One region of the Dyella terrae genome, then DNA from elsewhere that is predicted to be linked to it. Evidence: predicted binding sites of a transcription regulator. Region 1 holds the regulator's gene; the other holds the start of a gene.
What was found. Region 1 encodes sigma-54, which starts transcription at its own class of promoters, with help from an activator protein. Its sites were predicted from a motif close to TGGCACGNGCNTTGC; they were not measured.

Region 2: the regulator sigma-54 is predicted to act here: its motif matches at 2,859-2,873, upstream of fliE (flagellar hook-basal body complex protein FliE).

Annotation. Positions count from the first base shown of each region.
Region 1 covers NZ_CP089414.1:4,565,163-4,570,181, reverse strand. Annotated here, with positions in the region: gene lptC (LPS export ABC transporter periplasmic protein LptC) at 11-640, shown strand; gene lptA (lipopolysaccharide transport periplasmic protein LptA) at 531-1,190, shown strand; gene lptB (LPS export ABC transporter ATP-binding protein) at 1,194-1,913, shown strand; gene DYST_RS20030 (RNA polymerase factor sigma-54) at 2,050-3,516, shown strand; gene hpf (ribosome hibernation-promoting factor, HPF/YfiA family) at 3,806-4,129, shown strand; gene hprK (HPr(Ser) kinase/phosphatase) at 4,258-5,019, shown strand, end outside.
Region 2 covers NZ_CP089414.1:4,736,024-4,741,042, forward strand. Annotated here, with positions in the region: gene DYST_RS20850 (flagellar protein FliT) at 1-249, shown strand, start outside; gene DYST_RS20855 (hypothetical protein) at 321-629, shown strand; gene DYST_RS20860 (PilZ domain-containing protein) at 646-879, shown strand; gene DYST_RS20865 (sigma-54 dependent transcriptional regulator) at 1,240-2,661, shown strand; gene fliE (flagellar hook-basal body complex protein FliE) at 2,915-3,238, shown strand; gene fliF (flagellar basal-body MS-ring/collar protein FliF) at 3,287-4,993, shown strand.

The DNA of each region.
Region 1 (5,019 bases):
GAGCCTGCCCGTGGCCACGGTGGTAATGGCTATCGCCACCGGCGCGGCCTACATGCTGCAGCAGTGGATTGCCCCATCGCCCAAGGTCAGCGACTTCGTGGGGCCTCCGCGCTCGGGTTACATCCTCACCAACTTCAAACTGTGGTCGTACGACGTCGACGGGCTGCCCAGCTTCCAGATGGTGGCGCCGCACCTGGAGCGAAGGGAGAACGACGATTCGCTCTACATCAACACTCCCGATTTCACGATGCCCTCCAACGACCCCGGCGTGCCGCCGTGGCTGGGCAAGTCGCTCTATGCCTGGGTCGACAAGAGCGGCACCCTGCTGAAGCTGCAGGGCCCGGTCTACATGCACCGAGCCGCCTTCGCGGACACCCCCATGACGGAAATGCACACCACCGACGTCACCGCCTGGCCTAAGGACAACCTCATGGTGACCGACGCCCCAGCGCATATGAAGCAAGGCCCACGTACACTTAACGGGGTGGGCATGCGTGCCAACCTCAACACCAATCATCTGGAGCTGTTCGATGAAGTCACCGGCTCGTTTCCGCCGCGACCCAAGAAGTCTCAAGCTGCACCTCGCCCTGCTGGTTCTGGGGCTGCTCGTCCTGCAGCCGGCGCTGGCCAAGCAGGATGACCGCAATCAGCCGATGAACTTCTCGTCCAAGACCATGGACGGATTCAACGCGCCCAACACGGTCACCACGCTGACCGGCAACGTCGTGGCCACGCAGGGCACGATGAAGATGACCGGTGCCGTAGCCAAGCTTTATCTGGATAACGACACACAGGTATCGCGTGCCGTGGTGACGAGCAGTCCTGGCGTCCTTGCGCATATCGAGCAGTTGGATGACTGCGGCAATCTGATGCAGGGTGATGCCATCCAGCTGGATTACGACAACATCAACGGCATCGCGGTGCTCACCGGCAATGCCGTGGTGCGCCAGCAGGGCCGTGGCGAGTTTCATGGCGACAAGCTCACCTATAACACGCAAACCTCGCTGATCACCGGCGAAGCCGGCGGTGACGGTCTGGTGCACGGCGTCATTCTGCCCAAGGCAAAGCCCGGCACCACACCGCCGCCCGCCGGTCAGGTGGCTGCTCCAGCCTGCCACCCCAACGCCGCGCCCGCTACACCACCTGCTGCTGCACCCGCCGCCGCACCCAAGCCGGCCGAGGCCCACTGATCGATGCTTTCTGCTGAAGGTCTGCAAAAAAGTTTCAAGGCACGTCAGGTCGTGCGTGACTTCGCCTTCTCCATTCGCGAGGGTGAAGTGGTCGGCCTGCTCGGCCCCAACGGCGCGGGCAAGACCACCTGCTTCTACATGGTGGTGGGCTTGATCGAAGCCGATGCTGGCGTGATCAAGCTCGACAAGCAGGACATCACTGGCCTGCCCATGCACCAGCGCGCCAAGCTCGGTATTGGGTACCTGCCGCAGGAAGCTTCAGTGTTCCGCCGCCTTACCGTGTCCGACAACATCAAGGCGGTGCTCGAGCTTCGCGAAGGCTGGGACGAAAAGCGCCGCGCCAACGAGCTGGAAAGCCTGCTGGACGAACTGAAGATCTCGCACATCGCGGACCAGAAGGGCATCAGCCTTTCCGGCGGCGAGCGCCGACGCGTGGAAATCGCGCGCGCGCTCGCAGCGCACCCGCGCTACATGCTGCTGGACGAACCGTTTGCAGGCGTGGACCCCATTTCAGTGGGCGAAATCCAGCGCATCGTGCGCCACCTCAAGGAGCGCGGCATCGGCGTGCTCATCACCGACCACAATGTGCGCGAAACGCTCGGCATCTGCGACCGCGCGTACATCCTCAATGATGGCGAAGTGCTCTCCCGCGGCACGCCTGCGCACATTCTTGCTGACGAGAAGGTCCGCGAGGTTTACCTCGGCCGCGAGTTCCGCCTGTAACGGTTGCGGAACAGGGCATACCCACGCCCAAACCTCGGAGATAAACCTGAGGTAGTACGCGATTCCGCCTTCGACCTATGGCCGACCCCGGGGGCAAGAGTTAGGATGACCTTCACATTCATCCCGACCGCTTGGCATGAAACCCGGACTGCAGTTTCGCCTCAATCAACAGCTCACGCTGACCCCCCAGTTGCAGCAGGCTATCCGTCTGCTGCAACTGTCGCAGCTTGAGCTGGAGGCCGAACTGAGGCAGATCGCCGAAAGCAATCCGCTGCTCGAATTTTCGGATGACAATCCGGACGAGCTGGACGGCGAAGAGCGCGAGCCGATGGAGCCGCTCCCGACGAGTTCGGCGAGCTCGACCAGCAGCGATACCGTTGACGATGCAGAGGCCCCCGAATGGGGCGACGCCTATGTCGATGGTGGCAGCGACGACCCCATCGACTTTTCCGCCAGCAGCGGCTCCTCGCGCAACAGCAATCCCGACGAGGACGGTTTCGAGCCGCAGAGCGCCGCAGCGGAAACGCTGCAGGAACACCTGCTCTGGCAACTCAACCTCACGCACATGAGTGCACGCGACCGCACCATTGCGGCCGTGCTCATCGATGCACTCAATCCGGACGGCTATCTCACCGAGAGCATGGAGTCGCTCACCGCGGCCCTGCCGGCCGACCTTAGAGCGACGCAGGCGGAAGTGGAATACGTGCGGCACATGCTGCAGCGTTTCGACCCCACGGGTGTCGCAAGCGTCGATCTGCGTGATTGCCTTACCGTGCAACTTCAGCAGTTCGCCCCCGACACGCCTCAGCGCGAGCTCGCCTTACGCATCGTGGATGCCGAACTCGAACTGCTCGCCCGCAACGACATCGCGCGCCTTGCCCGCAAGCTACGCGCGAACGAGGACGACACCGCCGCCGCCGCCCTGCTGATCCGCAGCCTTGACCCGCGTCCCGGCGCTGCGCTCGACGTCACGCCCGTGGAGTACGTCGCACCCGACGTTTACGCCCGCAAAGATGTCGGCCGCTGGCGTGTCAGTCTCAACCCCGATTGCCAGCCCCGCCTGGGCCTTAACCAGCATTACTGCGGCCTGATCGCGCAGGCCCGCGGTACCGACGCAAGTTGGATGCGCGGGCAGCTGCAGGAGGCACGCTGGCTTATCAAGAGCCTGGAATCACGCGCCGAAACGCTGCTCAAGGTGGCCGAAGCCATCGTGCGTCGCCAAAGCGCCTTCCTCGACTACGGCCCTGAAGCCATGCACCCGCTGGTGCTGCGCGAAGTCGCCGAGGAAGTGGGCATGCACGAATCAACGATTTCACGTGTAACTACCCGCAAGTACATCCATACGCCGCGGGGCACGTTCGAGCTCAAGCACTTCTTTTCCAGCGGCGTGTCCACCGAAGACGGTGGCAGTGCGTCGGCCACCGCCATCCAGGCCATGCTCCGCAAGCTGGTCGATGCCGAGGACCCGCGCAAGCCGCTGTCCGACCAGGCTATCGCGGAGGAACTGCACCGCAAGGGCATTCAGGTTGCCCGACGCACTGTCGCCAAATACCGCGAAGCCATGCGCATTCCCAGCTCCAGCGAGCGCCAGCGCGCTGGCTGAACGGGCCTGCCCGTCCACTGTGGCAAAGCGCCTCGGGAACTTGGCGGCAAAAAAGGCGTCCCCATAATCAGAGGTAAGACGATCCGAAGGGAACCTGTCATGTCAGGGCCGTGAAGGTCTTTCTAACGCGAAGAAAGCTTCAGAGGTGCATAGTGACTTTCCCGACTTGGTGAGGAGGCCGGAAATCCCATCGGAAAACTAGGGCTTTCAAAAGGTGTGTCGGCCACGACATAAGCGACCGGTGCATCGACCCCAGCCGCACCTGCGGCAGTACTGAAGGAGGCGCAACATGCAAGTTCAGCTCAGCGGTCAGCAGATTGAAGTCACCCCGGCCCTTCGGGATCACGTGAACAGCCGGCTCGACCGCCTTACCCGCCTCGACGAACGAATTCTCAGCCTGAGCATCGTTCTTTCCGTGAACAAACTGCAGCAGCGAGCTGAAGGCACGCTCTGCGTCACGGGCAGCACCCTGCACGCCGAAGCGCTTGAGAACGACATGTACGTCTCCATTGATGTCCTCTTCGACAAGCTGGTGACACAGCTGCGCAAGCACCGCGAGAAGATCAGCGATAAGCATCAGCGCGCCGTCCGCGACGAGCGCCTGTACGGCTGACCGCCCCGGCCCGCCCGTGCTCCGGGCGGGCCCTCTCCCTCCGAATCCCCCGATCCAAGGCGCCCGACGGCGCGAACTGGCACAATGTCCGTGCAGCCCCCTTCTTTTGGCTGCAGAAAGGACATGGCTTGGACCGGCTGACCGCCCGACAACTCTACGACAGTGTTCACGAGCGCATGGCTTTGCGCTGGGTTTCCGGCATGCGCGGCGAGTCGCGCGTGCTGGAGCAGGCTGCGACCACCACGCGCCGCCCGTCGTTGATTGGCTATCTCAACGTCATCTATCCCAACAAGATCCAGATCATCGGCACCGAGGAACTGAATTTCCTCGACAGCCTGGATTCGCGCCAACGCTGGGAAGCGATCAACAAGATCGCCGCCTATCAGCCCGTGGCGATGATCGTCACCAAGGATCAGCCCATCCCCACCGACCTGCGCGAGGTGGCGGAAGAAACCAACACGCCTTTGTGGATCAGCTCCAAGCGCGGCCACGAGCTGCTGACCTGGATGCAGTACCACCTGGCACGCATTCTCGCGCCCAAGATCACTCTGCACGGCGTGTTCCTCGAGGTGTTTTCCATCGGCGTGCTGATCACCGGCGAATCAGGATCAGGCAAAAGCGAACTTGCGCTGGACCTGATCAGCCGTGGCCACCGTCTGGTGGCCGACGATGCCACCGAATTCACCCTGATCGCACCGGACGTGATCGACGGCACCTGCCCCGAACTGTTGCAGGACCTGCTGGAGGTTCGTGGCCTGGGTGTACTGAACGTGCGCGAGATGTTTGGTCACACCGCGGTCAAGCCTTCCAAATACCTTCGCCTCGTGGTGCACCTCAAACCACTGCGCGATGGGGAAGATACCGATGGACTCACACGCCTTACCGGCGAC
Region 2 (5,019 bases), 170 kb from region 1:
ATGCTGGCCGCCGCCCGTGGGGATGACTGGGAGGCCGTAGCAATCCTCGAAGCCGAACGTAGCCAGCAGATCGCCTTGCTCTCCACCACGGAGTCCGAGGTGTTGCCGTTGTTCAAGACGCTGCTGGCCCACACCGAAGAAGTGCGCGAGCTGGCCCGGGGTCAGCGCGATCGCCTGGGTGCCGATCTTCAGGAACATCAGCATCGCCATCGCGCACTCAGCGCGTACCTGCACGCGGGCCACGAGTAAGCGCGGCAGCGTGGTGGAAGCGCGCATAATCCCGGGCGGCCGCGATCCGGACGGCCAGTGACGAGGGCATCATGCAAGACGCTTCCTGGCAGGCATTCTCCGAACGGGTCACCTACGACGACGGCCTTCACGTCAGCTGCACCGCGCTGGCCGAACTTCCCGGCGACCTGCAGCGCGCTGCCATGCGCGACCGCAATCTCAGCGTGCTGGGCACTCTGGCCGTCTTCAGTGAACGTCGCAGCGAGCCAGCGGACGAAGAGAATCCCCTCGCGCAGGACATGCAGCGGCTCGACAGCAAGCTGAACGTGCTGATGGCCATGCTGGATCAGCTTCTCCAGCAAAAGGCCGAATTGCCCCCCCCGTGCCCGTGTCAGCTTTAACGCGATCGGCGCGTTATTGCCCCTATCGATCTGGCCTGCAGGGCAAGACCGCACGATGGTGCGGCTGCACTTCGATGGATGCCTGGCATTGCCGCTCGAACTGGTGGCCCGACACGCACAAGAGTGTGATGAGCATCACATTTTTGCCGTGTTTGAGGCCATGGACGAGGCCACATGTGACGCGATTGAGCGGCTGGTGTTCCGCCATCATCGACGTAAAGTGGCAGAGCGCCGACAGACGGCCTTCTAGAGCCTCGATCGGGATCACAGATCAAATGTGATCGATATCACGCTACTGAAACCCGACACGAAAGTTCTTTGACGCACATCTCGAACAGGTGCCGCACAGGGTCACCTTCCCGAGTATTGCGTAGCGTCATTTTTCCCTAGTGGATTCAGTGGTCTGTGGCCCATCGCTGGGAAGCTTCCTGGCGATGTTCAGCCAAGGTGACGCTCACCGGCAGTCGCACGTTGCAAGTTCGTGTCGAAAATTCATGCCGACTGGCCCTCTTCTTGCTCCTCCCTCCTCGCGGACGCCGACGGAATGTCGTCACGCACGAAGGTGCAATCCAGGGGGTCACCAATGAAGCAGCACGCACGAGAGCATCACATGGGCAAGTTCGACGTACTGGTGATCGAGTCCGATCACCGCAGGGCGGAGTCGGTCGTTTCGGCGCTGGAATTTCTCGGTTATCGCCCGCAGCGTGGCGAAGATTGCGAGATGGTGGACGAGGCGACGCACGCATGGCGTGCCGTGTATGTGGGCAATGTGCGGGATGAAGTAGAAGCCGAGCGACAGTTTTCGCGATTGGGTGAGGCTTCCCACCAGGCCATGGTGTTGATGGCCGCTGATTCGGAATGGTTGTCCCGCCTTGGCGCAGACAAGGCGGCGAACGCGAGCCGCATCGGCATCATTGAATTTCCGCTGCGCTATGAGCAGCTCTCCGAAGCTATGCGCGGGTCGCAGGCCGCGTCGCCGCGTCGCTCCGAAGTCCGGCTGGTAGGCAGCTCGGGTCCGATGGCCCGCGTCAGCGCACTGGTACGCCAGGTGGCGCCGTTCGATTCCAGCGTGTTGGTGCTGGGCGATTCGGGCACCGGCAAGGAAATGGTGGCGCGCAGCATCCACGAATGCTCGTCGCGTCGCGACAAGCCGTTCGTCGCAATCAATTGCGGCGCTATCCCAGCCGAACTGTTGGAAAGCGAACTGTTCGGTCACGAGAAGGGCGCCTTCACCGGCGCGATCAGTACCCGCAAGGGCCGCTTCGAATTGGCCGAGGGCGGCACGCTGTTCCTCGACGAAATCGGTGACATGAGTTTGCCGATGCAGGTGAAGTTGCTGCGCGTGCTGCAAGAACGCGTGTTCGAGCGCGTGGGCAGCAATCGCACACAGCGCTGCGACGTGCGCATCATCGCCGCCACGCACCGCAACCTTGAAGACGCCATCTCTCACGGGCAGTTCCGTGAAGACCTGTTCTATCGCCTCAGCGTGTTCCCGCTGGAGATGCCCGCGCTGCGCGATCATCTGGACGACCTATCGGAGCTGGTGGGCGAGTTCAACCAGCGCCTGTCACGCCGCGGCCTGGCCAACGTGCGCTTCAGCGCCGGTGCGATGAACGCGCTGCACAGCTATGCATGGCCGGGCAATGTGCGCGAGCTGTACAACCTGGTCGAGCGCCTGGCTATTCTCTATCCGCACAGCGAAGTGCGGGTCAGCGACCTGCCGGAAAAATATCGCGGCCAACAGCCGATCGAGGAAGTTCGCGGCGCGGCGCTGCTGTCGCTGATGACGGGCCAGTCTCCGGTGTTGCCGGAGTCCATGACCGTGGTGTCGAGCGAATCGCTGGCCATGCTGCCGGAAGGCGGGTTGGACCTGAAGGACCATTTGGCCGACATCGAGGTGGGCCTGATCCGTCAAGCGCTTGACGTCACCGGCGGCGTGGTCGCACACGCGGCAAAGCTGCTGCGCATGCAGCGCACCACGTTGGTGGAAAAGCTTCGCAAGTACGGGTTGCAGCCGAGCCTGCAGGCATAAGGATGACGTCGGCTCTCCGTCACGGAGAGCCGCGCGCCGACGTTCGGTCGCGTCGTTTCGATCTATCTGCGCACGTGTATAGCCAGCGTCACGCGATGCGTTTGGCGCGCATCGTCTTGTCTTCGTTGAGCAAGATGCTGGTTCTGCACCTTCGCGGGAACGCGTGCTATCACGCCGGCGAACGGCTTTCACGAAGCTGGCACGGGTTGTGCAGTTACACCCTCGGACACTCTTTACGCGTTGGAATTCCGTCATGAGTCAGATCGACGTCAACAACCTGCTGTCGCAGATGCGCCAGCTCACTTTGCAGACCAAGCCGACCGAGCAGGCATTTACTGCGGCGGCACCGGGGCAGACGGATTTCGCCAGCCTGCTGAAGAAGTCGATCTCGTCGGTAGCCGATGCACAGATGGATGCCGGAAACCAGGCAGCAAGTTTCGAGCGTGGCGACGACGGTGCTGATCTCGCCAAGACCATGGTGGCCATCAACAAGGCCGATCTTTCGTTGAACACGTTGACCCAGGTGCGAAACAAAGTGGTCGACGCCTACAACAACATCATGAACATGCCGGTTTGACCGGTCCGATGACGACGTTACTGCGTCCCTTGAGCAAGAGCAGTCTTCATGGCCGATAACGCCCTAGCGACCACCGACGAGCAGCCCGGTTCTCGCCTGGATCTCAAGCAGCTCGTGCGCACGCCGGCATCGCGGCAATTGCTGCTGCTGGTGGGTGTCGCCGCGGCGGTCGCCCTTGGCGTCGCCGTGGTGCTGTGGTCCCGCGGGCCCAACTACGGCTTGCTGTATGCGGGCCTTGAGCAGAAGGATGCCGCCGCCGTCACGCAGGCGTTGCAGGCGTCGAACACGCCGTACACATTGGGTGCGGATGGCACGTCCATCATGGTGCCCGCGTCCGATCTGGCCGCGATCCGCCTCAAGCTTGCGTCGCAGGGCCTGCCGCAGGGCAGTTCGGCGACGACCGCGGTACCCGGTGGCGACTCTCCGTTCGGCATGAGTGATCTGGCCGAACGCACGCGTTACCAGCAGATGTTGGAAACGGATCTGGGTAGCACTATTGCCGGTTTGCAGTCGGTGCGCGCAGCGCGTGTGCATCTGGCGTTGCCCAAGCCCTCGGCCTTTATTCGCGACAACAAGGAAGCGAGTGCCTCGGTACTGGTGACGCTGTATCCCGGCCGTCAGCTCGACGCGAGCCAGGTGGCAGCGATCGTGCATCTTGTCGCTTCCAGCGTGCCCAACCTCGATCCCAAGCAGGTGTCGGTGGTTGATCAGCAGGGTCAACTGCTCACCACCACGGATGCCGGCAGCGCCAGCGCCATCGGCGACACGCGCCTGCGTCTGGCCACGCGCATCGAAAACACCTACGCGCAGCGCATTGAAGAACTGCTGACGCCACTGGTTGGTCCGGGCAAGGTGCGTGCGCAAGTGTATGCGGACCTGGATTTCAGTGAGACTGAAAAGGCGACCGAAACGTTCGATCACGAACATCCCGCGCTGCGCAGCGAACAGACCAACAGCGAAAGCCACGTGGGTCAGGCGAACGATGCGTCGGTGCCGGGCGCGCTGAGCAACCAGCCACCGAACAACGTGGCGCAGCCGACGGCGGCCAAGCCTGCGGCGGGCAAGGGTGCGAATGGCAAAGCGGCGGCGACCACGGCGCAGAGCAACGCCCCGGGCGACACGTCGAGCAGCGCCACGCGCAACTACGAACTCGATCGCACCATCAGCCATGTCAGTGATCCCGCTGGCCGACTTGCGCGCCTTACGGTGGCGGTGGTGCTCGACAACAAGACTGTGGCCAGTGACAAGGGCGCGCCCAAAAGCGTGCCGTTCACGCCACAGGAACTGGAACACCTCACCACACTCACGCGCAACGCCGTTGGCTACAACGAAACACGCGGTGACAACGTGAGCGTGATCAACCAGCCGTTCCATCAAGACCCCAACGCCGACATGGCTACGCCCACGCAGCCGTTCTGGGAGCGGCCCGGCATGCTCGACCTGATCAAGCAGGCCGCCGGCATTCTGGTAGCGCTACTGGTGGCCTTCGGTCTGCTGCGTCCGCTGTTGCGCGGCTTGTCGCGCGCGCCGACGCCGGGTCGTGAACTGGCCCTGGCGGGCGCCGGTCCCGGTGCGCCCACCATTTCGGTGCGCGTGGACGATGAAGACGTAGGCGACGACCTGGTCAAGCTCGGCGGCGTGCCGCCGCAGCTTGCCTATGAACAACGCATTGGTTTGGCGCGCCGCATGGTGAGCGAGAACCCCAAGCAGGTCGCGCAGGTGGTCAAGAGCTGGGTGGGCGAAGATGGCGGCTGATCCCAAGCTCACGCCCTGTCACGGCA